Regions from separate parts of the Lysinibacillus sp. NPDC093190 genome, predicted to be linked through region 4. Evidence: riboswitches for the same ligand, from Rfam matches in the RefSeq annotation. Region 4 holds a riboswitch; each other region holds the start of a gene.
The links. A riboswitch is a leader RNA that binds a small molecule or an ion and turns the genes downstream of it on or off. The one in region 4 is predicted to bind thiamine pyrophosphate.
Positions count from the first base shown of each region.

Region 1: another riboswitch for thiamine pyrophosphate. It lies ahead of thiC (phosphomethylpyrimidine synthase ThiC); the one in region 4 lies ahead of thiW (energy coupling factor transporter S component ThiW).
Region 2: another riboswitch for thiamine pyrophosphate. It lies ahead of ACQKOF_RS04815 (ABC transporter substrate-binding protein); the one in region 4 lies ahead of thiW (energy coupling factor transporter S component ThiW).
Region 3: another riboswitch for thiamine pyrophosphate. It lies ahead of thiT (energy-coupled thiamine transporter ThiT); the one in region 4 lies ahead of thiW (energy coupling factor transporter S component ThiW).

Region 1 covers NZ_JBNNVG010000015.1:99,241-106,866, reverse strand. Annotated here, with positions in the region: gene thiC (phosphomethylpyrimidine synthase ThiC) at 1-1,584, opposite strand, end outside; TPP riboswitch at 1,718-1,832, opposite strand; gene ACQKOF_RS13445 (AEC family transporter) at 2,314-3,243, opposite strand; gene ACQKOF_RS13440 (methyl-accepting chemotaxis protein) at 3,408-5,510, opposite strand; gene ACQKOF_RS13435 (S-layer protein) at 5,763-7,626, shown strand, end outside.
Region 2 covers NZ_JBNNVG010000004.1:27,560-35,185, forward strand. Annotated here, with positions in the region: gene parE (DNA topoisomerase IV subunit B) at 1-620, shown strand, start outside; gene parC (DNA topoisomerase IV subunit A) at 617-3,049, shown strand; TPP riboswitch at 3,782-3,891, shown strand; gene ACQKOF_RS04815 (ABC transporter substrate-binding protein) at 4,061-5,056, shown strand; gene ACQKOF_RS04820 (thiamine-binding protein) at 5,058-5,348, shown strand; gene ACQKOF_RS04825 (ABC transporter permease) at 5,348-6,118, shown strand; gene ACQKOF_RS04830 (ABC transporter ATP-binding protein) at 6,096-6,845, shown strand; gene ACQKOF_RS04835 (TatD family hydrolase) at 6,835-7,584, shown strand.
Region 3 covers NZ_JBNNVG010000010.1:83,790-91,415, forward strand. Annotated here, with positions in the region: gene ACQKOF_RS10345 (SGNH/GDSL hydrolase family protein) at 1-232, shown strand, start outside; gene ACQKOF_RS10350 (exonuclease SbcCD subunit D) at 548-1,705, shown strand; gene ACQKOF_RS10355 (SbcC/MukB-like Walker B domain-containing protein) at 1,702-4,782, shown strand; gene ACQKOF_RS10360 (DUF4870 domain-containing protein) at 4,988-5,323, opposite strand; TPP riboswitch at 5,448-5,556, shown strand; gene thiT (energy-coupled thiamine transporter ThiT) at 5,685-6,245, shown strand; gene map (type I methionyl aminopeptidase) at 6,736-7,491, shown strand; gene ACQKOF_RS10375 (hypothetical protein) at 7,518-7,626, opposite strand, start outside.
Region 4 covers NZ_JBNNVG010000001.1:8,435-16,060, forward strand. Annotated here, with positions in the region: partial or broken gene ACQKOF_RS00045 (IS3 family transposase) at 1-610, opposite strand, end outside; gene ACQKOF_RS00050 (hypothetical protein) at 735-1,313, opposite strand; gene ACQKOF_RS00055 (hypothetical protein) at 1,469-1,672, shown strand; gene ACQKOF_RS00060 (MarR family winged helix-turn-helix transcriptional regulator) at 1,981-2,403, shown strand; gene ACQKOF_RS00065 (hypothetical protein) at 2,629-2,952, shown strand; gene ACQKOF_RS00070 (EVE domain-containing protein) at 2,967-3,446, shown strand; gene thiW (energy coupling factor transporter S component ThiW) at 3,505-4,005, opposite strand; TPP riboswitch at 4,448-4,555, opposite strand; gene ACQKOF_RS00080 (MFS transporter) at 4,623-5,819, opposite strand; gene ACQKOF_RS00085 (ABC transporter substrate-binding protein) at 6,535-7,608, opposite strand; gene ACQKOF_RS00090 (ABC transporter permease) at 7,605-7,626, opposite strand, start outside.

The DNA.
Region 1 (7,626 bases), on a different contig from region 4:
TTCATCATGATATTCGACTGCACGCTCTGGATCAAGCGATAGGTTGAATTGATCGCGCCAGCGGAATTCAAAGCGTGCCTTAGATAGTGCATCGTCACGCTGCTGTGCTCCCGAATGTCCTTTCGCTAAATCTGCCGCGTGTGCAGCAATTTTATACGTAATAACCCCTACACGAACATCCTCACGATTTGGTAAGCCGAGATGCTCTTTAGGCGTTACATAACATAGCATTGCCGTACCATACCAACCAATCATCGCAGCACCAATGGCCGATGTAATATGGTCATAGCCAGGCGCGATATCTGTTGTCAGTGGCCCTAAAGTATAAAAAGGAGCTTCCTTACACACCTCTAACTGCTTATCCATATTTTCTTTAATAAGATGCATTGGTACATGCCCTGGTCCTTCTACCATCACCTGGACATCATGCTTCCAGGCGATTTGCGTTAATTCCCCTAACGTTTCTAGCTCCGCAAACTGAGCCTCATCATTTGCATCTGCAATAGAACCAGGACGTAAACCATCACCTAAAGAGAAGGCAACATCATAGGTTTTCATAATTTCGCAGATTTCTTCAAAATGAGTATATAAGAAGCTTTCTTGATGGTGATATAAACACCACTGTGCCATAATCGAGCCTCCTCGAGACACTATGCCTGTTACACGATTGGCCGTTAATGGCACATAGCGTAGCAATACCCCTGCATGAATCGTGAAGTAATCGACACCTTGTTCAGCCTGTTCGATTAACGTATCACGATACACCTCCCACGTTAAATTCTCTGCCACACCATTTACTTTTTCTAGCGCTTGATAAATTGGCACCGTTCCTACCGGCACCGCGGCATTACGGATAATCCATTCACGTGTCGTATGAATATGTTTACCGGTAGATAAATCCATAATGTTATCAGCACCCCAGCGTGTAGCCCATGTCATTTTTTCTACCTCTTCTGCAATAGAGGATGACACCGCTGAATTTCCAATATTGGCGTTAATTTTTACGTGGAAGTTACGTCCAATAATCATCGGCTCTGCCTCAGGGTGATTAATATTAGCTGGCAAAATAGCACGTCCTGCCGCGATCTCTGAGCGCACAAATTCTGGGTCCATATTTTCGCGAATCGCTACAAATTCCATTTCTGGAGTAATAATTCCCTTTCGTGCATAGTGAAGCTGTGTTACATTTTTACCTTTCTTCGCACGCAAAGGCTTCCTAGATAAATCCGGAAAAACATTTTCATTCATTCGTGGATCATCAGCTTTGCGGAAACCATTATCTTCTGGCTTGATAGTACGACCTTCGTATTCTTCAACGTCACCTCGTTCTTTGATCCATGCACTACATAAAGCTGGCAATCCTTTTGTAATATCCACCTTATGTGCAGGATCAGTGTACGGGCCGCTCGTATCATAAACACGTACTGGTGCATTTTCCTCTTCACCAAAGCTTCCTGTCGTAGGACTTAGAGCAATTTCACGCATTGGCACTAAAATATCTGGTCTAGAACCTTCTACGTAAACTTTTTTACTTCCTTCAAAACTTGACATAATCGTAATATTCTTGTCGCTAACTGTTGTCATAAACTACTTCGCTCCCTTTTACTTTTATCCAAGGACCGAATCTAGCTCACCCCACAAAAACAAAAAGCCGAATCCAAAAAAATTTGGATCCGGCTAAGAATGTAAAGGTAAAGTTATTGCAAATAACGTAGAGTGCAATAATGGTTAACTTTCCCACGCTGGTATGAGCCAGATCAGGTCCAAAGGGTCAAGAAACCTCTATGCGTTTCCCTCTCAGCCTGACTCATCAGACTCCCCTAGTTAATGCTATTAAGTTTGATGCTAGTGTAGCAGATATTGCTAAGAGATGGAAGCTTCATTTGAATATTTTTGTGTCATCATCATACGTGTGGTTGATTTCCGTTCCGGCTGGGCGCTTTGTTGCTGTCGCTTCGCTTTCGCACAGATAAAACATTTGTTGCTGTCGCTTCGCTTTCGCACAGAGCAAAGCTTCCTGGGGGCGCCCGATGAGCCGCTTGGGCCAACATGATGTTGGTCACGAAGGCGTTATCACAGGACGTGATGCCCTTAGCCTTTGTTCCCCTACTTGCTCGCTCCAGGGTCTCATCTGTGGCGCTAATCCCCAAGGAGTCGCCCAGCCTCCACTCCAATCAACTTATTTACATGGCATACGTTTTAAAAAGTATAATCCCTAACTTTTGGTGATTAGCCTATTTTTAAAAATCAGAAGAAAAACCGCTTACTCCAGATGGGCTGTCACTCTATCTTATTCCGAATAACATCCAGCTGTTAGGTAAACAACAGTTCCGCTACGTAAATCACGATCGTCACTGTAATACAGCTCACAATCGTTGAAAATAATACTGTTTGTGCAGCAGTTGCCGATTCTACGTCATATTCTAATGCCAGACTAGAACTATTTCGCGATGTTGGAAACGAACTAGCTATAAAAAGTGATTGTGCCACGACACCGTCAAGGCCAAGCGCATAAATGATCAGCAATGCTACGGCTGGCCCTATGACTAGTCGTGTAAAACAGCTAATGAATACCATTTTATTGAACATGGATTTGATTTCAAGCTGTGATAGTTGTGCCCCTAAAGTTATTAATGCTACAGCGATGAAGCCATCTGCCACATGGTCTATTGGAATTCTTACAAACTGCGGAATAGCGATATTAAAATAGTTCATTGCTACACCAATAATAAGTGCATGAATAATAGGCATTTTGAGGAAGTCTTTCACAATAGACATGCCCGATTTTGTTGAAGAAATTAAATTGTACAAGCCGTAAGTATAGGTCGTCATATTTTGAAATATGACGAGAATGACCTGAATTGCTACTCCAATCGGCTGGGTCACGAAAATCATTTGTGCAACCGGAATACCGTAGTTACCCGAATTAATTAGGACAACACTATTTTTAAACACCGCCGCCTCTGTTTTTACTAAGCCGAGTCCCTTTGCTAGAAAGTGACTAAGCACCATTTGGCTTCCGATAAAGAGTAAAATAAATAACGCAACTTCTCCAAGTACAGTCAGCTCTATACTCGTTTCATATATATTCACAAAAACAGCCGCTGGCATGAAGCAATATGTAATAAGTTGAGATAACGCCTTTAAATTAAAGCGAAATTTCTTTTGTAAAACTGCGCCAAGTACTAGAAGCACTAAAATTGGAGCTACAATTTTAAAAAAAATCATACCGAGATACATCATAGCGTGTCCCCTTTCCTCTCCTATAGTAGGGCTGTTTTTATACTTGGTCAATGTACTTCACCATTAACTCATAGCCCTTTACGAAGCACTTTTAGCCCAACGCCTTTTATCATAAATGAACAAAAAGACCGCCTCATATTGAAGCAGTCTTTCTCTGGAAGAAGTTAAACAAGCTTAAATCGATTAACGACCGCTTGTAATTCTTTTGAAATTTCGTTCATATTATTGATGGACTCTGCAACCTTTTGTAGTTCCGCTTGTTGGTCAATAGCAGATGCACTTACCTGTTCTGCAGATGCAGCAGTCTCCTCAGAAATAGCAGAAATACTTTGGATTGCCATAATCGCTTGATTTTTATGCTCTAACATATGAGAAAGTTTAGCCATTAACTCACTAATTGACGTTGCAATAGAACTAGAAAGCTCACTATTGTCTTTAAACGCAACCTCAGTGCTTTGTACTGACTCATTTTGAGCTTGTATTAAGCCCGCGTTTGAGGCAATGACAGCTACCGTTTGCTGAGAATTTTCAAGAATGCTATCTACCGTTTGCTTAATAATATCTGTTTCATTTCTAGATTGCTCTGCTAGCTTTCGTACCTCTTCAGCGACAACTGCAAAACCTTTACCATGTTCGCCAGCACGTGCAGCTTCTATGCTTGCATTTAAGGCTAATAAATTTGTTTGCTCAGTAATACCCTGAATAGACGCTATAATATGATTGATATTGGCAATATTAGACGCCAATGACTCCATTTGCTGCTGAATACGTCCATTCATTACATTCGTTTCTGAGTTACGTTCACGTAAGCTTTCGACTTCTTTCATTCCTTCGTCTGTAGTTGTTTTCGTTTTTTTCGATAGCTCATCCATTTCATTTGAAAGCGTTGTAATAGCATCAATTTGATCGGATAAATCTATCATTCGATAATTAGTTTCTTCTGTATCCTCAGATTGCTTTGATGCCCCCTGCGCAATTTCATTAATAGCTACCGAAACCTCTTGACTTGAAGCAACTATTTCATTAAACGCCTCATGAACATAATTTGATGATTGATTGAGTAATGTCGTAGCATTCAGCACGGTTTGAATGGCGCTATTCGTTTGATCTAACATATTATTATAAGCTAATGCAACAGCACCAATCTCATCAGACTTAATATATTTCTCATCCACTTTTTGAGTTAAATCTCCATCTGCCGCCGTTTCAATAGAAGTGCGTAAAAACTTTAATGGCTTCAGTAATTTATAGATAAACAATGCACTAGCAACGGCCATTAATACAATTATAATAATTGACGCTATGATGGTAAAAGTAAGCACATGATTATAGGTTTCTAATATTTTGGATTTTGGTAGCACTAATTGTACAGTCCATGTTTCATCAATCTCATCTAAATTCATCGGAGCAAAAACGTTAAATGAATTTTCCTTAAGCTCTTTGGAATCCAAATACATACTTTTTAGCTCGCCACTATCCATTGTTTGTTTAATACTTGTCCAGTCCAAATTATCCTGCATATTTAATCCTTTTAATGACTCACCAAAGCTATTTGCAGTTAAAACTCCATTATTAGTAATAATAGCTGCATAGCCACCATCTGGCTTTACGGACTCTGTCAATCCCTTTAAATAGTCAATAGCTATATCAGCCGTCAATGTGCCAAAAAACGATCCGGAAGCATCGACTAACGGAACAGCAATCGTTGTCATTTGTACTGTTTGTCCGTTGATATTATATTCGTACGGTTCCGTTAGGACGGATCTTCCTTCTTCTTTCGGTATCCAATACCACTCGGAAATACTCTTGTCGTCGATGCTTTCAAGAGACGTCGTTGTTATTCCATTTCCATCCTTATTTAAATAAGGTATAAAGCGTTTTTTTGAATCTACTAAAGTAGCATTTATTGTTGGCTCTATATTTGTGGAGTTCTGTTCAAAAACAGCTCCTACACCAAGTAAATCTTCATTATTAGTTAAGTTAGTTTCCATCATTTTTATTATGTCTTCTGCAGAAAGTTTACCTTTTTTCTCCATATCCTCGACTATACGTTTCATCGTCAGTAAAGTCGTGTTTACTTTATTAAAGCGTTCACTCATCTTTGCTGCCGAATATTCAGCAGTTTTCAATGTTGCACTTTCTGCATCATCAACACTTTGACTCTTTAAAATAACACCTACAATAACCGTATATGTAATAAATAACACTAAAAATAAACCTATAATTAAAGCAGATAGCTTTAAAGCGATACTCCTAGACTTCCCCATCACAACACCCCATTTTTATACATAATGATAATAGATGGAAGGTTTTATCACAATAAGAAATTTATCGAATTAAGTAGAATTTTACGGATTTACAGAGAATTTAAATGTATATATCCCAAAAATTCAAACCATATAAAAAAGGACTAATTACCCATCAATTTTTGAATATCCGGCAAAACATACCTATTATATACTAAAATATTGAAATATATGATATATTATCTATAAAACACTGAGATTGGAGTGATTAACTTGAAGAATAAAGCGTTATCGACTTTTATGGCAACAGCAATTACAGCAACCTTAGTTTTGCCAGTATCACCTGCAAACGCCGCTTCAAATGATTCCTCTTTAAACCACTCAATTCAAATTGATGGGCAGGTAGCTGCAGCCAAAGCAAAGGGGCAAACCGTTACCATTAACAACATCACTAAAGATAAAGTACTTACATCCAATGGCCAACTTAAAATTAGTCAGTCGCTGAAGCCCCTTTTTAAATCAGCGAATAGCACTGCATTGAAGAATGCTGAAGCTACTATTGTCGTAAAAAACGGGGAAATTACGAGCGTTACAGAACTATCATTAACTAAAGCTGGCACAAGCAATAAAGCGGTATATTTTGATGGCGGTGACGCGCAAATTGAAGGAAGCCTAACTGTGAATGCGGATTACGTAAAGGTTCAAAATGTAACTATTAAAGATGAGCTTATTGTAACTAATCGTGTGAAGAAAGCCATTACAATTGATGACGTTACTATCGGGGATACAATTACTTTTAAGCCTTTATTGACTAGAAATATTAATTGGTTAAATGTTTCCCTAAAAGATATTAAATCTCCAAACATTAACTTGGAGCGCACTAAAGTAAATGTGACTTCTGACAAAGCTATTTCAAAAATCGATGTAGTTGGTAAAGTTACAGCATTTGAAGTTACAGCCAATGTTGATAAGCTTACAATCGATGTTGAGAAAGATTTTAGCCTTTACGGAGAAGGTAAAATTGAGCGAGTGATTGTCAAGCACGGGGCAAAGGTGGCATTAGATTCAGGACATCTAATTAACAAGGTGCAGGTGGATGATAAAAATGCCTCTGTGATATTACCTGTGGTGAATAAAAATGAGCTTAGTAATTTAGTAGCTATACCTCCGTACGTTGCCGTATCCGTTAATGGATACGACGTTTTAACAACTGAAAAATGGACGACACAGGCTGAACGTACAGCATTCGAATCTGCCGTAAGCAGTGCAAGAGCAGTAGCTAATAATTCCAACGCCTCTCAAGAACAAGTAAACAATGCTATTACACAATACAGAATTGCATTAACCGTTTATCAAGCTGTGCAAAAAAGCGGAACAAAATATGTTTATGGCGATAAGTCTTCATTACAATCGACGATTAATTCTATACAGTATGTAACGGTTTCTTGGAACAATGGTAATGATGTAGCATCATATGTACCTTGGACGACGCAAAGTGAGAAGGATGCTCTTACCTCTGCCGTTTCATCGGCTCAGTACGTTGTAAATCATATCTATGCTACGCAGTCTGATATCACGAACGCTATTAGCAATTTAAACTACGCTATCACAGTTTATAAAAATGCTCAAAAATATGGCACTTATCAATATAATGCTGATCGATCTGCCCTTTTATCACTTATTAACTCTGTTCAGTATGTAACCGTTTCTGTGAATGGATCTGAACTAGCCTCCAATGTAATTTGGACGACGCAAAGTGAAAAAGACGCTCTAGTTTCTGCTGTTTCATACGCACAAAGCATTGCAAATAATGGCTCATCATCTCAGTCAGATATTTCGTCTGCATATAATTATTTATATAGTGCCATTTCAACATATAGAGGTAATTATAAATCCGGTGTGAATTATCGAAATTACGTTGATAAATCTTGGCTAACATCACTCATTAATTCTGTTCAGTATGTGAAGGTTTCTGCGAATGGGGATGGCTCTGATATCGCCTATTATGAATGGTGGACAACAGAACGAGAAAAACGGGACCTAAAAAAAGCAGTTGAACACGCCCAATCTGTTGTTAATAACTCCTATGCTTCTTCGTACGAGGTGACAGATGCTATTAACAGTTTAGACAAGGCCA
Region 2 (7,626 bases), on a different contig from region 4:
TGCGTGGTAAAGTCATAAATACGGAAAAAGCAAAGCTTCAGGATATTATGAAAAACGAGGAAATTTCAACGATTATCCATGCCATTGGTGCTGGCGTCGGAACAGATTTTTCTGTCGAGGATTCATCGTATGACAAAGTCGTTATTATGACCGATGCTGATACTGACGGAGCGCATATTCAAGTGCTGCTATTAACGTTCTTCTATCGCTATATGCGACCATTGATTGAAGCTGGAAAGGTATTTATCGCATTACCACCACTTTATAAAGTATCAAGGGGTACTGGTAAAAAAGAAGTGATTGAATATGCTTGGACTGAAAATGATTTACAAAAGGCCATTAAAAAAGTTGGTAAGGGTTACATATTACAGCGCTATAAAGGTCTTGGTGAGATGAATGCCGACCAGCTGTGGGATACGACAATGAACCCTGAAACGCGTACATTAATTCGTGTAACGATTGAGGATGGTGCACGTGCTGAAAGACGTGTGACAACATTAATGGGTGATAAGGTAGAGCCGCGCCGTAAATGGATCGAAGCTAATGTAGACTTCGGCATGGAGGATGATTCAAATATTTTAGAAAATGAATTCATCCAACAAGAGGAGGACCAAGCATGAGTAGTACGGAAAAGTTTCAAGATTTACCTTTAGAAGAAGTAATGGGTGACCGCTTTGGTCGCTATAGTAAATATATTATTCAAGACCGCGCGTTGCCTGATGCACGTGACGGTCTTAAGCCTGTGCAACGACGTATTTTATATGCGATGTTTACAGAGGGCAATACGAACGATAAACCATTCCGTAAATCAGCAAAAACTGTCGGTAATGTTATAGGTAACTATCACCCACACGGTGATAGCTCAGTATATGAAGCGATGGTGCGTATGAGTCAGGATTGGAAAGCGCGCCATATGCTAATTGAAATGCATGGGAATAACGGCTCTGTTGATGGTGACCCACCGGCAGCGATGCGTTATACAGAGGCTAGACTTTCTGCTATTGCAGCGGAGATGCTACGCGATATTGGCAAGAAAACAGTTGAATTTATACCAAACTTCGATGATCAGGATATGGAGCCAACTGTTTTACCAGCTCGTTTCCCGAACTTACTAGTTAACGGCTCAACGGGTATTTCGGCCGGCTATGCAACAGACATCCCTCCTCACGCACTTGATGAGGTGCTAGACGGTGTTCTTATGCGCTTAGATAACCCAAATACGACTGTTGATGAATTAATGACCGTTATTAAAGGCCCTGATTTCCCAACAGGTGGTATCATTCAAGGTGTCGATGGCATTAAAAAGGCGTACGAAACAGGACGTGGTAAAATTATTGTGCGTGCTCAAGCAGTCGTTGAGCCAATTAAAGGCGGCAAAGAGCAAATCGTTATTACGGAATTACCGTATGATGTCAATAAAGCAAATCTTGTGAAGAAAATTGATGAGCAACGTGTGGATAAACGACTGGAAGGGATTGCGGAAATTCGTGATGAATCGGATCGTACAGGCCTACGCGTTGTCATTGAACTGAAAAAGGATGTTCCGGGACCGGGAATTTTAAATTACTTGTTCAAAACAACTGATTTACAAGTAGCTTATAATTTTAATATGATTGCAATCCATAATCGTCGTCCGACAATGATGACATTGCCATTGTTACTGGATTCTTATATTGCCCATCAAAAGGAAGTCGTGACGAACCGCTCCATTTATGATTTGCAAAAGGCTAAAGATCGTTCGCATATTGTTGAAGGCTTGATCAAGGCGCTGTCCATTTTAGATGAAGTCATTGCAACGATTCGTTCCTCTAATGATAAACGAGATGCGAAAACGAATTTACAGGTGAAGTTTGACTTTACAGAAGTGCAATCAGAGGCAATCGTTAGCTTGCAATTATACCGTTTAACAAATACAGATATCACAGAACTTCGCAATGAACAAGATGAATTAAATAAACTTATCGCCAAGCTTGAAGGTATTCTTAATAGTGAAGCAAAACTTGTACGTGTTATTAAACAGGAACTACTTGACATTAAAAAGCGCTTTGCAGAGCCACGTCGTTCAAAAATTGAACAAGAAATTGAAGAAATCAAAATTACGTTAGATGTCCTTGTCCCAAGTGAAGAGGTCGTAGTGACTGTCACAAAGGATGGCTATATTAAGCGTACATCTACACGTTCACATGCAGCTTCGAATGGTCAGGATTTTGCGATGAAAGATTCCGATTATTTGTTATATGAAGCGAACTTAAATACGCAGCATCATCTATTACTGTTCACAAATCGAGGCAATTATATTTATCAGCCTGTCCATGAACTACCTGATATTCGTTGGAAGGATCTTGGTCAGCATATTTCAAGTATTGTGCCAACCGGGGAAGATGAATCTATTATTGCTGTATACGGTTTTGAAACATTCGAACAGGCCAATACGTATATTTTAACGGCTACGAAAGATGGACAAATTAAACGCTCACTTTTAGCAGATTATGCCGTTACACGCTATTCGAAACCAATCAAAACGATGAATGTCAAATCAGGCGATGAAATGATTTTTGCAGATATCGTGACGGACGAGGCAGAACTAATGTTAACGACAGATACGGCTTATGCTATTCGTTTCCCAATGGAGGAATTACCAGTAACGGGTGTAAAAACAGGCGGCGTCAAAGGGATTACGCTGAAAGACGGAGAAGCATTAGTCGGCGTCAATGTTTTACCGCTAAATGACACGGCATATGTTGCGATTGTGACGCATCGCGGTGCTGTGAAGAAAATGAATGTAGCCGAGGTAGAGATGACTAGTCGTGCAAAACGCGGCTTAAAAGTGTTAACAGAATTAAAAGCGAACCCACATCGTATCGTGGCTGTAGTCAAGGTAACTGATGAGGAACAGCTAACAATCGAAACGGAAAAAGGCGTGCAAGAGATCCTTGATGTACAAGCATTAACTCGAGCAGATCGCCATTCAAATGGCTCCTTTAAAGTGGATATAGCTTCAGACGGTACCATTTCACATGTCTTCGCGGTCAAAAAAGAAGAGAAATAACATTACTAGCCCATGCTCCTTGAGAGCTGGGCTTTTTAGGTTAATTGAAACCAATATGCTTTGTGTTTTGTCTAACCTATACAATCTAAAGAAGGGATGAATGCAATAAAGTTATTTATTATTAAAACTTCGAACATTTATGGGAGAGGTTTTATTTTTATTAAAAAAATACTTTACCAAACTTAAAAAATAACAATAAAATCGTTTTCTAGTTAGATTCTTTTGTTTTCTTTCATAAGTGCAAAACAATCCTTTAATATGAAACAGGTACTTTTTCTTCAGTCCTTTCACTAACTTTAGCGTATAGCGTTTTTGTAATTACGTAGTACAAAAATGCACCAGTTATTCCTAGAATAAGGAGTAATCCGCTCATATATATGGGGCGAATCCACTCTCCAATGATGATCAATAACGAAGATACAATCATTGCTCCGTAGGTAGTCAGCCATATAAGTGCTACGAGCGTTAGATGGGGCAAGTTCTCCTATCATTGCCTGCTTAATAGGAACAAACATCAGCTCACCAATTGTTCCAATAAACATGGCAATAAAAAGAAAAAATACGCTATTTGAAGAAGCAAAAACACTAAAACATATAGAAAAAAACAAGTTCCAACAAATGGAATTCTAAGTAGGGATGGACTTTAAAATTATTATTTGCAGTGCTTTCGGTAAACAGAGCCTTGTCATTTACGAAGAGATATGGGTATAATAATCACGAAAAGTTCATATGGAAAGAATGTAGGGGGGCTGGTGTTGCCAGCTGAGATTGTGTCCGATAGACGCTGACCCTTTGAACCTGATTTGGCTCGTACCAGCGTAGGGAACATCTATTCAAAAAATAAAAATTTTTGATACTGATTACAAAACGTCTGGGAGGAATCCTAGGCGTTTTTTTGCAGACTTTTATTGCATGCACAGACTTTGGTGTAAACAAACCGTGAATACGCTATCTTCTGGTAAACACATTCATTCATGAACACTTTCACACTACTTACTTGGAGGATTCGGCATGAAAAAATGGTTATTGATCTTGATGGCTGCGCTTTTAACATTAGTGGGCTGTAGCGAAAAAGAGGCTAAAAAGGATGCAAAAGGATTAACAAAAGTATCGGTCGTTCTTGATTGGACACCGAACACAAATCATACAGGCTTATATGTAGCGAAAAAACTTGGCTACTTTAAGGAACAGGGCTTAGATGTTGATATTTTATTACCTGGCGAAACGGGCGCAGATCAACTTGTGGCGTCTGGCAAGGCTCAGTTTGGAGTAAGCTATCAGGAAGGCATTACACAGGCACGCGTTCAGGATGTACCTTTAGTATCGATTGCAGCGATTATTCAACATAATACTTCTGGCTTCGCATCCATTGCGTCAAAAGGCATTTCGTCACCAAAGGATTTTGAAGGTAAAACATACGGTGGCTGGGGTGCACCACTTGAAAAGGCTGTACTGCAATCACTTATGCAAACAGAAAATGCGGATATTGATAAGTTAGATATAGTCAATGCAGGCGATATAGATTTCTTCACAATGATGAAAAAAGATATTGATTTTGCGTGGATTTATTATGCATGGACAGGTATCGAAGCAGAACAACGTGGTGAAAAATTGAACATGTTATATTTAACAGATTATAGTGATCAGTTAGATTATTACACACCTGTACTTGCTACAAATGAAAAAATGATTAAGAATGACCCAGAGACGGTAAAAGCATTTGTCGCTGCTACAGCAAAGGGTTATGAATATGCGATAAAACATCCAAATGAGGCAGCTGATATTTTACTAGAAGCGGTACCTGATTTAGATAAAAACCTTGTGCATAAAAGTCAGGAGTGGCTAGCAGATAAATATCAAGACGACGCTGCACAATGGGGCGAGCAAAAGCTAGCTATCTGGGAAAACTATGCGAAATGGATGGCCAGCAACAAAGTTTTAGAGGGCGAATTTAACGCAAAACAAGCATTTACAAACGACTTTTTACCGAAAAAGGAGACAAAATAGTATGGCAAACTCATTAATAAGTGTACAAATTATCCCGAAAACTGAAAAATATGAAGATGTGATCCCATTTGTCGATGCAGCGATTGCGGTTATCGACGCATCTGGGGTGAAATATGAAGTTCATCCATTAGAAACGACAATGGAGGGTGAGCTATCGACTTTACTACAAATCATTGGAAAAATGAATGATAAGATGATTGAGCTTGGCGCTATTAATGTCATTACACAAGTGAAAATTTTATATCAGCCATCCGGTATTACAATGGATACACTAACGGAGAAATACCAGTGATGAGGCAGGCTTTCAAACAGGGAAGGACGATAATTTTTATCGCCTTCCTCTTATTCATATGGGAACTAATTGTCCGTTTTGCAGACGTGCCACATTGGCTATTGCCCGCACCAAGTGCCATTTTAAAAGAAGGCTTGCAATCGTATGAGACGTTTGTACCGCATGCTTTAGCGACTGTTCAATTAGCACTTCTTGGTCTAGCCATCGGGATATTATGTGGACTAACGGTTGCCGTGCTATTACATCGTTTTACGTTTGTGCGGGAGCTATTTTATCCTATTCTCATCATGTCGCAGAATGTTCCTGTGCTCGTCCTAGCACCGCTATTAATCATTTGGTTTGGCTTTGGCTTAATGCCAAAGCTCATTATTATTTGTCTTGTGTGCTTTTTCCCCATCGTTATTTCGGCAATGGATGGCTTCCGTCAAACCTCACCTGAGCTGAAGCATTATTTTGAGATGATAGGTGCAACGAAAGCACAAACCTTTTGGAAGCTTGAATGGCCCTATGCGTACCCGGCAATTTTTTCTGGCATTAAAATTGCGGCAACCTATAGTGTAATGGGGGCTGTCATTGCGGAATGGCTAGGTGCGAAAAAGGGGATTGGTGTCTATATGACATTGGCACAATCTTCATTTCGGACGGATCGTGTGTTTGTAGCGATTTTTGCCATCATTTTTTTAAGTTTACTATTATTTAGTGCTATTCAATTTTTAGAAAAACTTGTTGTGAAGGGGAGAGGACGCCATGCTAAACATTCAAAACATTGATAAATCCTTTGATGCTCTTCCTGTCATTCGTAATTTATCTTTTGAGGTGAAGGACGGGGAATTTGTTGCGATTATCGGTCCGTCAGGCAGTGGAAAAAGTACACTCTTTCAATTAATTGGCGGTGTTTCTTCTATTGATAAGGGTGCCATTTTATTAAACGATACAGATATCCAGCAAAAAAGAGGAACGATTGGCTATATGCCTCAACAACCATGCTTATTACCCTGGCGTACAATATTAGAAAACGTCACGATTGTCGAGGAGCTTCATGGAAAACCAAATGTCAACGTTGCGAAGGAATGGTTAGACAAAGTGGGGCTCGCAGCGTTTGAAGATGCGTATCCCAATGAACTGTCGGGTGGTATGCAACAGCGAGTATCGTTTATACGTGCAATTGTCAGTAATAAGCCCATTCTATGTTTAGATGAGCCGTTTTCTGCGCTTGATGAGTTTACAAGGCTTGAAATGCAGGCGTGGCTTTTATCGATATGGGAGAAAGATCGGAAATCTATACTGTTCGTTACACATAGTATCGAGGAAGCTCTCTTTTTAGCTGATCGTATCCTCGTACTCACGAAACGGCCTACAACGATTAAAAAAGAAATTATCGTACCTTTTGCAAGGCCACGACAAGAAGAAATTCGCCATTCCGCTACATTTACAGCATTAAAGCAACAGTTATTCACGTATTTAAAAGAAGAAAAGGATGAGGCCAATGTTGATTGATGCACATATTCATTTAGATCAGTATAAGGAAAACGACATACCAACTTTGCTTGAGGAAGCTGAACATGTAATTGCCGTGAGCATGAATCTTCAATCGTGTGAGAAGACGTTGAAGTTGTCGAAAGCCTATGCAAAGGTAAAAGCAGCGTTTGGCTTTCATCCCGAACAACCGTTACTTAGTGATACGGAGGAAGAGGCTTTATTCGATTGGATACGCCAACACGCTCATGAAATGGTGGCGATTGGCGAGGTAGGATTGCCTTATTATTTGAAGCAGGAGAAGGCGATTGATGATCTTCCTTATGAAGCATTGTTAGAAAGATTTATTGTATTGGCAAAGGAATTAAATAAACCGATTGTGTTACATGCGGTTTATGAGGATGCGGCAATTGTTTGTGATCTGCTAGAAAAACATCATGTAACGAAAGCGCATTTTCATTGGTTTAAGGGCGATGCGGAAGTGATTGAACGGATGATTCATAATGGGTATTTCATTTCTGTAACGCCTGATTGTACGTACGAGGCTGAGATTCAACAGCTGATCAAAAAATACCCAATCGAGCTGATGATGGTAGAAACAGATGGACCATGGCCATTCGAAGGTGCTTTTGACAATAAACGAACATCTCCTTGGATGATGGATTATTCCATTGAGGTTATCGCTTCGTTAAAGGGGCTTACAACACAGGAAGCGGCGCGCATCATCACAAGAAATACGACAATATTTTATCATTTATAACAAAAAACACAGCTGTTCTTTTAAAGAGCGGTTGTGTTTTTT
Region 3 (7,626 bases), on a different contig from region 4:
AATGGCAAATGCATTTTTACATGATTATAGTGGAAGTAAAGCTCTAGCCATTTCTTCAAACGAATTGCCAAAGCCTAACCCTACTTCATTTGAGCAGATTTTAAAACAACTAGCGAAGGCAGAGCAGAAACAAGAAGAAAAAGAAAAGCCAAGCCCTACTGCGTGTGCCATTCAAGGTTTTACAGGATACGTCGCTTTTATGGAGAAGGTAAGAGCTAAAGAATTGTTTTAATAATAATTATTTGTAACAGGGCATCGACAGTGATGCTCTTTTTTATGTTAAATATATATCAAAATATAAGTGACGGATAGAATTGTCGGGGCGACGGAAAGAATCCCTGGAGCGACGGAAATAACCCGAGTGACGGAAGGAATCGTCGGAGTGACGGATAGAATTGTGGGAGTGACGGAAGGAATCGTCGAAGCGACGGATACCTCGACACTTCAGCTCCCCACATTATGATGAAAAACCTTTATCAAACTAATAAAAGGAAAAACAATCAATCTATTAGCCGTGATAAAATGAAATAGACAGGAGGCGCAAAGAATGAAAATATTTCATACAGCAGATTGGCATTTAGGGAAGCTTGTACAAGGCGTCTATATGACGGAGGATCAACATTATATTTTACAGCAATTTATGCTAGCCATAGATGAGGAAAAACCGGATGTTATCGTTATAGCAGGTGATTTATATGACCGTTCGATGCCTCCTATTGAGGCAGTGAATTTACTAAATGATATTTTGGCGGAAATTGTGCTTGATAAAAAAATACCTGTGTTAGCGGTTGCCGGGAACCACGATAGTGCAGGTCGATTGAACTTTGGCAGTAGTTTAATGAGTGATAGTGGCTTACATATTAAAGGCCAATTTACGAAAGATCATGCACCGATAGTTTTACATGATGAGTATGGTGAAGTACATTTTCATCTCGTACCTTATGCAGAGCCGGCTTCAGTACGGACTATTTTAGAAGATGACTCCATTCGATCTCATCAAGAGGCGATGGAAAAAATTATCGAACATATTGGGCAAAGTTTAGATCTAACAAAACGTAATGTTTTTGTTGGACATGCCTTTGTGACGAAGTACGGAGAAGAGGAAGCGAATACGAGTGATTCTGAGCGACCTTTATCAATAGGAGGCTCGGATTGCATAAATGCAGCGCTATTTAAGCCTTTTAATTACACAGCACTTGGACATTTGCATAAAGCGCATTTTGTGTTGAATGAAACTATTCGATATGCTGGCTCTCCATTGAAGTATTCATTATCGGAGCACTTACATGAGAAGGGCTTTTTAATAGTTGAGCTAGATACACAGGGAGAAATCACTGTCACAAAACGAAAGCTTATAGCGAGACGAGATTTACGTGTGGTAGAGGGCTTAGTGGATGATTTATTGCAATTACCACCAAGTGATAATTATGTATTTGTACGCTTAACAGATACTACGCCAGTAACTTCGCCGATGGAACGTATTCGTACAGTGTTTCCTCATGCGATGCATGTTGAGCGTAAAACAATACGCCAAGAGATAACACATGAAATTCAAGCAGTTGAGACAGAGAAAATAGAAGACATTGATTTACTCCGATCATTTTTTACAGATATAATTGGCGTACAGCCAGATCAAGATACAGAGCGTCTATTTACAGAGATGCTACAAGAATTATTAGATGAGGAGCGGGAGACAGTAAAATGAAGCCTTTAAAGTTAACGATTACTGCATTCGGTCCATATAAAAATACAGAGGTTATTGATTTTCAACAGCTTGGTGAGCATCGCCTATTTGCGATTTCCGGAAAAACAGGTGCAGGGAAAACCACTATTTTTGATGCTATATGCTATGCACTTTACGGAGCGGGTAGCGGTGAAGATCGTCAGGATACTGCTATGCTTCGAAGCGGATTTGCGGATGATGATATGTATACTGCTGTGGAGCTCGTTTTTGAAATGCATGATAGAGTCTATCAAATTTTACGTCAGCCAGGTCATATTAAAGCAAAAAACAAAAGTGTTACTGGCAAGAAAATTGAACTAGCTGAAATCAAAGGAGACACACTTGATTATAGTATTGTAGAAAAGCAGCAAACGCTTGAGGTAGATAAAAAGCTACAGGATATAATCGGCCTCACAAAGGATCAGTTTAGTCAAATTGTTATGCTGCCACAAGGTGAGTTTCGCAAACTGTTAACCTCAGATTCTACGAATAAAGAAGTAATTTTGCGCAAAATTTTTAAAACAGATCGCTTTGGTGCGATGACAAAAAGACTTGATGCGAAACGAAAAGAAGCGGAAAGTGATTTACTGCGTGCTCAACAATTAAAGGAACATCTTCTTGGCCAAATTGCAGGCGCTTTACCACAGCGTTCGTCATCTTTGTTTACTTGCATTACTAATAATACTGAAAATATGCATCAGTTGAAGAAAGCTCTGGAAGAAGAGCAGACCTATTATACGGAATGTATACAATTGGAACAGCAGCGCTATAAAGAAGCTTATACGCATCATCAAAAAGAACAAGAATTTTATAGTATGGCGAAAACATTGAATGAGCAATTTGATGAGCAAACGAATCGTCAAAATCGTCTGCAAGCATTGCTACAAGAGCAAGATGTATATAGCGCCAAAGAACGTGAAATTGCATTAGCTGAGAAGGCAGAGCGTCTTGTCGTACTTGAGCAACAATGCATCGACTTACGTGCTGAACAAAATCGTAAAGATCAATCCTATCAGCAAGCAATGACAGAGCGGCAAAACGCAGAAGATCTGTTAAAAATAGCACAAGAAAAGTTTAACGTTGAAGAGGCGAAAGAACCTGAACGTCAACATGTTTTACAACAGGAGATACAGCTGCAAGCATTATTACCGACATTCGAGGCATATGAGAATACTCTGCAGCAAATGCAAATAGCTGAACAATATGTAGCAACAGCAAAGCTAGCAGTAGGCGATAATAGTAAAATCGTAGAAATAGGACAAATGCAAGTTCAGCAACTAGCAAAAACAATGGATCAATATGAAAAACAACTTGAGCCATATGAAAGTTATTTAGAACAGCTCCCGAAGCTGAAAGAGCAAGTATCATTACTAGCACAAGTTGAAAAATACACGAGAGCAGTTGCAACTGCGGAGCAGGATGTAGCCATTACTAATGTCCGTTATCAAGAAAGTAAGCAGGCTCTTCAAACGCTGGAGCAGCAATGGAATGCGAGTCAGGCAAGTATTTTAGCACAGCAGCTTAAGGACGGAGAGCCTTGCCCAGTGTGCGGTAGTACAACACATCTCGAAACGCATGCTGAGCAATTAGAAATGATTGAATTAGCACAAGTAGAGGCTTTACGAGGAAAGGCTACTACTGATGAGCGCAAGTTTTTAGAGAAAGAAGCTTTATTGAATTCTACAAAGCATCTTCTACAAGAGGCGCTAGAACAGTTAGAGACGAATGAAATTGATCCATCGAATCAAGCACAAATTGAAGCTTCCTTACAAAATATAGAACAACAAATTACAACCTTAAAAGTAGTGAGCACTCAATTATCTGATGTACGCATAAAACAAAAGGATCATCGTGTACGACTAGAGCAACTGCAAGAAAAGCACATAAAACTAGAGCAATATTTAGCTGAAAAGACGAAGGAATTGACTAAGCAACAAGCAATTGTGGAAGAGCAGCAAAAGCATATTCCAGAAAATCTTACGACGCTACAAGCATTGAAGCAGGCGATTGCTGATATAGGTTCACAAAAGGTTGCATTACAAACAGCGTGGAATAGTAGTCAACAAAGTTTGCAAACTGCCAAGGAAGTAGCGAATAATGCTAGAATGACCGTAGAAATAGCGAAACGGGCTTTTGAGGAATTAAAGCTGAAAATGGATGAAAAGCGCGAGCAATTTTCTGTAAGTATGATGGAAGCAGGCTTTGAGAGCTATGAAGAATTTGCTAATGGGAAGCGTAGCGTGTTGCAAAGAGAATCTTTACGGAAGGCTTGCAGTGATTATGCATTGCAAATCCACACATTACAAGTACAAATTGCTGAAGGAACGAAGCATCTTAAAGGACAAGAGAAGCAAGATTTAACGGCAATGGAAGAAAAGTTAGAAACGCTTCGTGTAACATATGAGGAAGCCTTTAAAGTATTGCAACAGATTGAAGGATTTGCGAAAGCTTGCGGAGAGTTTATCGAAAAAGTTGAGGAGACCGAACAGGAGATTCGCTTACTTGAAAAAGAGGCGGGACGGGTGAAGGAACTGTATGCAATGTTGAATGGACAGAATGCGAAAAAGCTGTCCTTTGAGCGTTATATTCAAATCAATTATTTAGATAAAATTACAGAGGCAGCGAATGTCCGACTCTATCATTTATCCAACGGTCAATTTGAGCTCCGACGTTCAGATCGATTGGAAAAGCATGCCAAGCAAAGTGGGCTAGGACTAGATGTGTATGATGCCTATACGGATCAATTACGTGATGTGAAAACATTATCAGGGGGAGAAAAGTTTAATGCGTCTTTAAGTCTTGCCCTTGGTATGGCAGATGTCATTCAAAGCTTTCAAGGTAATATCCGCATTGAAACGATGTTTATTGATGAGGGCTTCGGTTCTCTCGATGAGGAAGCGTTAAATAAGGCGATTGATACACTTATTGATTTACAAGATTCCGGACGCATGATTGGAGTCATTTCACACGTTGCAGAGTTAAAAGCTACAATGCCTGCAGTGTTGCATGTTGAAAAAACAATGAACGGTCATAGTCAAACATATTTTGAAGTGAAATAACAAGGAGGCGTATCTCCGTTATATGGAAATACGCTTTTTTGTTATTTTTTAGTTACGTTAGGATTTGTTCCTTTTTTTGCAGCGATTACTTTTTTGACAATCGGGATAACGATAGGTGCTAATTTTACTGCGGTTTTAACAACTTTAGATACTTTCACAAAATAACAGCTCCTTAAGTACTATCTGTTCAAGGTGAAACTGAAAATTATCGGATCACGCGAACAGCTTGAATAATATTCCAAATAACGACTCCTAATGAAATGAGAATGTAAATTGCGAATGAAGCAAACCAAATGATAAGAAAAGTATTACTATCCGAATTTAAGTCAAAATTGGTGCTGAATGATAAAGTTGAGAAAATAAAGACTGCAAATAATATAATTCCGAATGCGACTGGGATTAAATGTGATATTAGTGCTCGAATAGAGTGACTCTTTACGTCGCTATCTTTTGCAACAAAGTAAACGACTAATGGCACAATAAAAGGTGCGAATAAAATACTGAGATAACTAAAGGCAGATAAAATTTTTTGGTTCTCCATAGTTGTACCTCCTTTTTTAATATTTACGCATGAAAAACAGTAAAGTTTCAAAAAATAATGTGGAAGAGGTTGTAATCGTAACGGTGTTTGCGTACAATGAGGTTGTTCAAATAAATTAAGATGTAACGACCACAAGGGGAGCTGATGATGTCAGCTGAGACTGGGCACGTAATGCCTTGACTCTTCGAACCTGTAAGTTAACACTTGCGTAGGGATTGTGGATAGAAACCGACACTTTTACGATGTGAGGCTCTGTCCTGGCATCGTTTTTATTTTTATTGATGCCTGATAGTGACATATTTGCCAACAGTTTTCTATTCCTGCTCTTGTATCCTACATCGGAACAAAGGAGAGAATAATTATGGACAATAAAAAACTTTTAATGCTTGTGGAGATTGCGATATTCGCAGCGATTGGCCTTGTGCTAGATCAGGTTTCCTTTAAAGTATGGGCACAAGGTGGCTCTGTTAGTCTAGTGATGGTGCCAATAATTTTAATAGCATTCCGCTGGGGCCTTATTCCAGGTATGACAACAGGTTTACTCATTGGTGTTATGCAAACAATGTTTGGTGCCTATATTATACATTGGCTTCAAGGAACACTTGATTATGGTGTTGCCTTTACAGTAGTTGGCTTAGCGGCCGTTGTGCGTGGACCAGTGCTTGAGGCTGCTAAAGAGTTAAACAAAAAGAAAATGGCGCTTTATATTATTGTAGGAACTGTATTAGCGGGCTTTTTACGTTATGCAGCACATACCATTGCAGGCGCTGTATTTTTCGCAGAGTATGCTGGCGATCAAAATGCATGGATTTATTCAATTATCTATAACGGAACATATATGCTACCAGCAACGATTTTAACAGCAATTGTCGGTGTGTTGTTATTTACGGCAGCACCTCAATTAATGCAACGAAAATCATAATTATTATGCCCTTCACATAAGTGGAGGGTTTTTTATTTTTAGTAAATTGAAAGATGGGTCATTTTTCTTAGCTCATCACCATAGCATGAGGTTGATTTCTGTTCTGGCTGGGGCTTTGTTGCTGACGCTTCGCTTTCGCACAGATAAAACATTTGTTGCTGACGCTTCGCTTTCGCACAGAAAACATCCGCTTCGCTGCAGGGTCTCGGGCCAACAGGATGTTGGTCACGAAGGCGTTATCACAGGATGTGATGGTATTAGCCTTCGTTCCTCTATCGCTGATCCCTGTGGAGTCGCCCAGCCTCCACTCCAATCAACCTATGAATGGCATACGTTTTAAATAAATGTCATCCTCAACTTTTGGTGATGAACCTGTTTTTCAGCACTTTACAATTTATGATGACATATAATATTTAAAGCGTTTAGCGTTTTTTGTATAAAAAGTTATGTTATATTAATGAATAGATATTAGATGAAAGGGACGTTAAAAATGATTGTAAAAACGCAAGAAGAGATTGAAGCCTTTAAAAAAATCGGCCGTATTTGTGCTGAAATTCGTGAAGCAATGAAGGCTGCTACAAAACCAGGTGTAACAACACTTGAATTAGATGAAATTGCAGGTCGTATGTTTGCTGAAGCAGGAGCGATTTCTGGACCTAAAGGGGAATATGATTTCCCAGGATACACTTGTATTAGTGTAAATGAGGAAGTCGCACATGGTATTCCAGGTAAACGTGTGATTAACGAGGGAGATATCGTAAATATAGACGTATCTGGGTCACTTAATGGCTACTTTGCTGATACGGGCATTTCATTTGTAGTTGGTGATGGCTATGAGGATAAAGAAAAGTTATGTCGCGTAGCTAAAAGTGCTTTCGACCGTGCGATGACAAAAGTAAAAGCTGGATCAAAATTAAACCAAATCGGTAAAGCTGTTGAGCGTGAAGCATATGCCAATGATTTAACAGTGATTATGAACCTAACAGGTCACGGTTTAGGTCGTTCTTTACATGATGAGCCAAATCATATTTTAAACTACTATGATGCTTGGGATTCTACAATTATGAAAGAAGGCATGGTGCTTGCAGTCGAGCCATTTATCTCAGCAAAAGCGGAGCATATTGTAGAGTCTGGTGATGGCTGGACATTCGTTACGCCAGACAAATCATTAGTTGCTCAAATCGAGCATTCAATTATCGTTACTAAAGACAAACCAATTATTTTAACTTCTCTAGATGAACAATAAAAAAGCTAAAAATCCTGCTAACCAATTTATTTTTGGTAGGCAGGATTTTTTTTAATAAATAATATACCGACAAGTAGCACTCCACATAAAAACAAGGCTGCCGTTGTCACAAGTAGCTCATCAAAACCATTATGT
Region 4 (7,626 bases):
ATCGTTCATTTTCACGTTCCAACGTTGGATTTTTAAACGTAACTCATCCTCAGCGGTTAATTCTTCTACTGGCTTTGTATGACCACGTCGATCTAGTAAACCAGACTCACCCATTTCTCACCCATTGGTATACTTGTTGGTAAGAAACCTCATATCTTAACGCTGTTTCTTGATAGTTTTTCTCATTAGTTATACAAGTTTTTACAATTTCAACACGCTCTTCTACAGTAGTTTTTCTGCCTTTGGTCATAGTTTGGCTCATTCCTTTACCCGAATCTTTTAATTCACTATGACTAGTATACTTTTTAACCCAATTTCTTAAAACAGATCTACTAGAAAGTCTATACTTTCTTACAACCTCTCTTAAAGAGAATTCGCCTGAAAGATAATCTTGGACAGCCGCAAATTTTAGTTCTTTAGAATAACTATTATGCTGGTTTAATCGTTCAAGGCCCTCTTCTCCAAAATGAAGATAATCATTTTGCCAATCTTTTATTGTATCTCGATGAACATTAAATACTTTCGCTACTTCATTTAATGTAAGTGGACCTTCGTGATACAGCTTTAAAATTTCTAACTTCTCTTCTTTAGAAAAGAAATGCTTCCTCATAAAAACTCCCCATTCGATAAACAGATTTATTTTTTTAATCTGTCTACCTAATGGGGAGCATATCAAACGACATGAGGTGCTAGTATTTCTTAAAATTTAAATTGAAAGTGAAAATTTTTGTAATTTAAGGTCTTTCACAAGCGAAATTATATCCACCCTCTGAAGAAATTTCATAATAATTACCGTTCTTTTTAGGATCACCTTTAAAACCTGAATCATCTCGACTGTCAAAAACAGGACTTCCACCGATACTATAGCATTTGTCTATTAGGTTCTGTTTTATTTTATATGTTAGATATTTGTCCCACCAGAAGTAACCTATTGCTGTTACGATTCCTATCCCTGCTAGAATGGCTATTACACCAAAAGGTTGTACTGTACCCTCGTTGTTTTCTAAGTAAAGTACATCTCCCTCGTAATTTTCAATATCAATACCTTGTGATAATAGCAATTTATTCGTCTCGTCAACAGTTAATTCATTAAACTTTTCATTATAATAATCTAATTCTGAATCATTAAAATCATATTTTTCATTTGCAAACTCTTTAACTATTTCTAATTTACCTGTTTCAAAATTGTATAATATAGACTCTCCTAGGGCATTCTCTTTTTCAGTGACATCCTGTGCTTGTGCAAAATTTGGCACCATGGTAGAAAAAACAATCAACGCTATTAAAAAATAAGTAAATTTAATCTTTTTCATCAATACTTCTCCTCCTGTATTAATAGTGTAATAGAATAATTGCTAATATTACATACTACCCTCCTTTTGTAAATTCATTTCCAATATTTATATAATATGGATATATATAATTCTATCATACAATATTTGGTATAACAAGGTATTATTAAGAAATCATGGTTTATAATCATAATATTTCCATTTTATGTTTTGTTTGGGGCTTCCTAACAAGTCCGAAGAAAAAAGTACAGCGTGTAGAGGAAAAACCAATACAGGCAGAGGACACAAATGTTCCCCAGCTATTAAAGGGCATGAAAAAACGACAAAAAAAAGATGTTGCATCACTTTATAGCAATTGCCATCGTTTTTTTGTCATTTGACATATGCCTTCAGGGATTATCGCCCAACATTTAAATTTTATCGATAAACTTTAGCGATTTATCACCCAACTTTTAATTTTTTATCGACATGCACCTTCGAAAGAGCAAAAGAGGATGCATACACAAAATTGACTTTAATCAGCATAAATACGCTTTAACTGGTGAGTATCAATTTTAGAATGCTACTTTTGTGGAATTAGAGAATTTAGTGAATTCATCTTGTAAATAATGTATACAAATGTAATAATTGATGATAGTAATGAAATATTACTATAATTTTAAATTACTAATGATTTGGAGGTTCAAAAATGACCAATATAATGAATTCTTTTGGTTTTCTAAGTTTTAAATTAGGTGAGGCTTTAGAGGGAAATCTCGAGAAATATATTAGTGAAAAATATCAAATGAAATCTAGAGAAGTTGGGATCATGATTGCTGTAAAAGAAAAAAAACTTAGTCAAATTCAAATAGGGCAGATTTTAAAGTTAGATAAAAATAGTGTCCGCTTTTTTATCGATGGTTTAGAAGAAAGAAATTATGTTTATAGGGAGAAAAATCCAGAAAATAGAAGAGAGAATTTAATATGTCTTACGGAACAGGGGAGGAATTTGGCAGAAGAGTTATCGAAGACCCTTTCGATTTCTGAGAATGAAGTGTTAAACGTACTTTCGTTGGAAGAAAAAGAACTGTTGAAAAGCATATTGAAAAAAGTATATGAAAATCGTGGATAGGATTTAACTCCTTTCAGCAATCTGCTGAAAGAAGTTAAACTTCCGGCGGATGTCACGGATTCGGAAAAGAGTTCTTAAAGGAAGTTAGCCTAAAATCATTGCATCCATGCGATAACGGCTAACTGACCTGCATCACGCAGGCCTAAGCATAAAGCTGAATCAGGATGCAATTATGCCGAGACATAATTGCTAACCATATCAATAAAAAAGAAAGAGTGATGACATATGAAAGCAGTAGAGGTTATGAAGGAGTACTTGAAAAGAGTGCAAATAGAGGGTCAGGATTTATCTGACATGTATGCGGATCATGGTGAATTAAAAAATTTTAAAGGTGAAATATTTACAGGAAAAAAAGAAATACAAAACTTTTACATGTCGCCTATGCCGAAAGGCTTTAAATTAACTGTCCACAATATTGAAGGTGATGATACAGAGTGTATTGCTACAGTTTCAACTTCTTGGGATGGTTTGCCAAAGCCAGTAATTTTAGAGGAAAGGTTAATTCTAGAAAACGAAAAAATAAAATCGTTAGCAATGATTCCAAAATAAAGGGGACAGAAACTATGTCATTATATCCTAAGAAAAATCCTCTTCTTACGCCTGAAAGGGACACGAAATATTGGATTGGCGTGGTATCTCTTAATCATGTGCAAAAAGGGGTTGAGGGAGGATTCGGTCAGTTATGTCATGGTAAAGAAAGTCCTTTGAAACGAATGGCAAAAGGAGATTGGATTATTTATTATTCTCCTAAAACAAGTCTAGATAGTAATGAGCCTGTGAGAGCATTTACCGCAATAGGAAGAATAAAGGACGAGCGAATATACGAGTTCCAAATGTCAGAAAATTTTATTCCTTTTAGAAGAGATATAGACTTTTATAAAGATGCAAAAGCTGTGCCAATAAAAAGGATTTTAGATTACTTAGAATTTGTAGAAGACAAATCGAAATATGGCTATAAATTTAGATTTGGTCATTTTGAAATAAGCAAAAAGGATTTTTTATTAATTGCTCATGAAATGGGATTACCATTGAAGTATGGGTGAATTTGGTTGGCCAAAAAACGTTACTTTCATCATTCGAAGAAAGTAACGTTTTTAACTATTATTTAAGCAGAGTGTTTAGGTTAGTTACAAATACTGTCTTACGCAAATACCTAGCAACGACAATACCTAAGACAGCACCAATAGTACTTGAGGTTAAAAAGGCTGGCATGAAAAATAAAGCAGCAACGGATGTCCCCATTAATAAATGTGCGTAAGGTACTGCTAAAAGTGAGGCAATGATACCTGTCCCAAACATTTCACCGACTCCTGCAAGCCATTGCTTACCGCTGTATTTATAGGCAAGAGCTGCACATAGAGCGCCAATAACACTGCCAGGTATAGCTAGTAATGAGCCTGTGCCTGTTAAAATACGAATAATGGCTGTGACAAAGGCGACCATAACAGTAGGCACTGGACCAAGAATGATAGCACCGATAACATTAATGGCATGCTGGACAGGGTAGGCACGCGCAATCCCCGTTGGTATTGAAACGAAGGTAGAACCTGCTACTGCAATTGCTACTAATAAGGCCATGATTGTTAATTTTCGAATTGACATAATTTCCACTCCTTTGAAATGTGAATTTTATAGTTAGCGCCGCTAAAGTTGGGAGTTCTGCTGCTAAGCCAATGAGAAGCGCCGCTAAAGTGGGGAATACCGCCGCTAAAGCTATGAGAAGCGCCGCTAAACAGGAGAGTTCCGCCGCTAAGCCAATGAGAAGCGCCGCTAAACAGGAGAGTTCCGCCGCTAAGCCAATGAGAAGCGCCGCTAAACAGGAGAGTTCCGCCGCTAAGCCAATGAGAAGCACCGCTAAAGTGGGGAATACCGCCGCTAAAGCTATGAGAAGCGCCGCTAAACAGAAGAGTTCCGCCGCTAAGCCAATGAGAAGCGCCACTAAATAGGAGAATACCGTCGCTAAGCCAGTGAGAACGGCCGCTAAAGCGTAAAAAAGCCGCTTCCTAAAAAACAATAGGAAGCGGCCTTGTATCTACATAGTAAAAAGCAAGTGTCGGCACTTCCCTCCGCTAGTGTGAACTAGATCAGGTTCAAAGGGTCCGTATATGATAATATACGTCTCAGCCTTTTAAAGACTCCCCTAGTGGTAATTAATAGAATTTTTAGTTTTTCACATATTAATGTAGCATACTACTAAAAATAGTCAATAACTTTTCAGACTATTTTGTATCAGGATGCATAAGGTGTGGTGCTTTTTTCATTGTCCAAATAAGGGCAAGGAAGAAACAAGCCATTAAAATAATAGACCCGAATATATAAGGACTGTTCATATTCCAATCGAATAATATACCTGCTAGAGCTGGACCAATCATATTACCAAGACTCATATACGCATTGTTCAGACCAGCTGCATAGCCCTGTTCATTCTCAGCAAGCTTTGAAATCAATGTGTTGACAGCTGGGCGAATCAATGTCGTAGCTGTAGAGAAGATTGTCGCTACAATTAAAATAAGTGCAAAACCAGATGCGAATAATATTAAGAAAATCGAAACGGCTGCAATAAATAAATTGACTAACACTACTTTCATTTCGCCGAAGCGATTAAACAGCGGTGTAATAACAAACATCTGTACAACAACACCAAAAGCGCCGCCCATAACTAATATAATGGCGATATCAGTAGGTGTGTAATTAAACTTGTCTGTAACAAATAATGATAATGTTGTTTGGAAGTTAGCAATCCCGAAAGAGAATACAAGCATGATAATTAGCATGACAAAATAAGGCATTCGGACTGAACGGGCCATCTGCTTTGCAAGATTATCCTGCTTCTGTGCTTTTTTAGCAGTGTTCGGTTTTGTAGCAGGCAATAAAAAGAACGATAAAATAGCTGCTAAGATAGCTGCACATCCAGCAGTATAAAACGGAAAATGCAAACTAACTTTTGAGAGGAATCCGCCGATACCTGGTCCAATCATAAAACCAAAGGACATTGCTGCCCCTATCATCCCCATACCTTTTCCGCGTTCCTCGTACGTTGTGATGTCAGCCACAAATGCCATTATAGGAGGTGCCACAAATGCAGATCCAAGGCCACCTAAAAAGCGTGCCAAGAAGAGCATCCACACATCTGTAGAAAGTCCGAATCCAATTTGTGCAAGTCCTGTTACGATAAGGCCGAAAATAATGAGATTTTTACGACCGTATTGATCGGAAAGATTCCCAGCAATTGGAGAAAATACGAATTGTGCTAAGGCGAACGTTGCAATCAACATGCCAAGTACTTGTCCTGCAGCACCAAATAGTTTTAAATAATCAGGCATGACAGGAATAATAATTCCGATACTCCCCATTGCGATAAACATATTAAACATTAAAATATACAAAGCCGCCTTATTAGACTTCTGCTGGGTCATCAAATACCCCTTTCTTTCATCAAATATACTACAGTCTACCACAAGGCTTGTACATTTACTATTGACTATAAGTCTGAAATAAGAGACTTATTTATGGGGATTCTAATTATTAAAACAAATTCTGCACCCGGCTTCCCCATAGAAATTTACCATTAGCTAAACGAAAAAAGAGGCTAGGAATCAGGTGTCAATTCAGATGACCTTCCCGCAAAACGAGGGGTTGATTTCCGTTCCGACTGGGCGCTTTGCTTTCGCTACAGAAAGCAATTGTTGCTGACGCTACGTTAGCACAGAAACCATTTGTTGCTGCCGCTTTGCTTTCGCCACAGAAAACATTTGTTGCTGACGCTACGCTTTCGCACAGAGCAAAGCTTCCTGGGGGCGTCCGATGAGCCGCTTCGTTGTTGCTGTCGCTTCGCTTTCGCACAGATAAAACATTTGCTGCCGCTACGTTAGCACTACGCTTTCGCACAGAAAACATTCGCTTCGCTGCAGGGTCTCGGACCAGCACGATGCTGGTCACGAAGGCGTTATCACAGGACGTGATGGTTTTAGCCTTCGTTCCTCTATTGCTGACCCCCAAGGAGTCGCCCAGTCTCCACTCCAATCAACCACTTCACAAGCATCAGTATATTTTTATAGAAAAGTAAAAAATATTACATCAAAAAAACGCAAGAAATCAACTTTTCTAAAATTGATTTCTTGCGCTTTGAGGTTATCGAATACTCATTTTAAATTCTAAAAACAGCTCATTGTATTTGCCTAAGTAATCAGGACCTAGGTTTTTATAAACTTCTAATGTTTTACGTTGTTCTTCAGAAGGATAGAAGCGCTTATCAGAGACAACTTCCTTATCCATTACCTTCATCGCTGCAATATTAGGGGTAGAATAGCCTACATAATCAGCATTTTTAGCACCTGATTTAGCTTTCAGCATAAAATTAATGAAGGCATGTGCACCATCTATATTTTTTGATGTTTTTGGGATAACCATATTGTCAAACCATAAATTTGAGCCTTCTTTTGGTACAGCAAAGTCTAATTCTTCATTTTCTGACAACATGTCAGCTGCTTGACCAGACCAAGTGAGTGCCACAGCAGCTTCATTATTAACCATCAGCGGTGTAATTTCATCCCCGATAATGGCTTTAACATTCGGCGCCAATGTGATTAGTTTATCAGTAGCTTTACGTAGCTCCTGGTTATTTAAAGAGTTGAGTGAGTAGCCAAGGCTGTTTAAGCCCATACCAATCACCTCACGTGCACCATCTACTAAAAAGACTTTACGTTTTAACGAAGGGTCCCATAGGTCCTTCCAAGATGAGAAGTCTAAATTTTCAACGAGCTTTGGATTATAAACAATGCCGACTGTTCCCCAGAAATATGGAACAGAATATTTATTGTCGTCATCAAATGGTAAATCTAAAAAATAAGGATCGATATTTTTTAAATTAGGAATTTTCGTTTTATCTAAAGGAATAAGTAAGTTTTCTTCCTTCATTTTTTCAATCATATATTCAGAAGGTACTGCGATATCGTAAGCTGTACCACCTTGTTGAATTTTTGTCATCATTGCTTCATTTGAATCAAACGTTTCATAGATGACGTGAATGCCTGTTTCTTTTTCAAACTGCTTCAGTAAATCTGGGTCAATATATTCTCCCCAGTTAAAGATTGTTAACGTATCTTTACCACTTTTCCCACCGCCGGCACTTAGGGCGTCAGCAGCATAGAACAAAAGGGCGGAAACGACAAGGATTGCGACTGTTGCTTGAATTAATTGCTTCATTGAGTTCCCCCCGTTCTT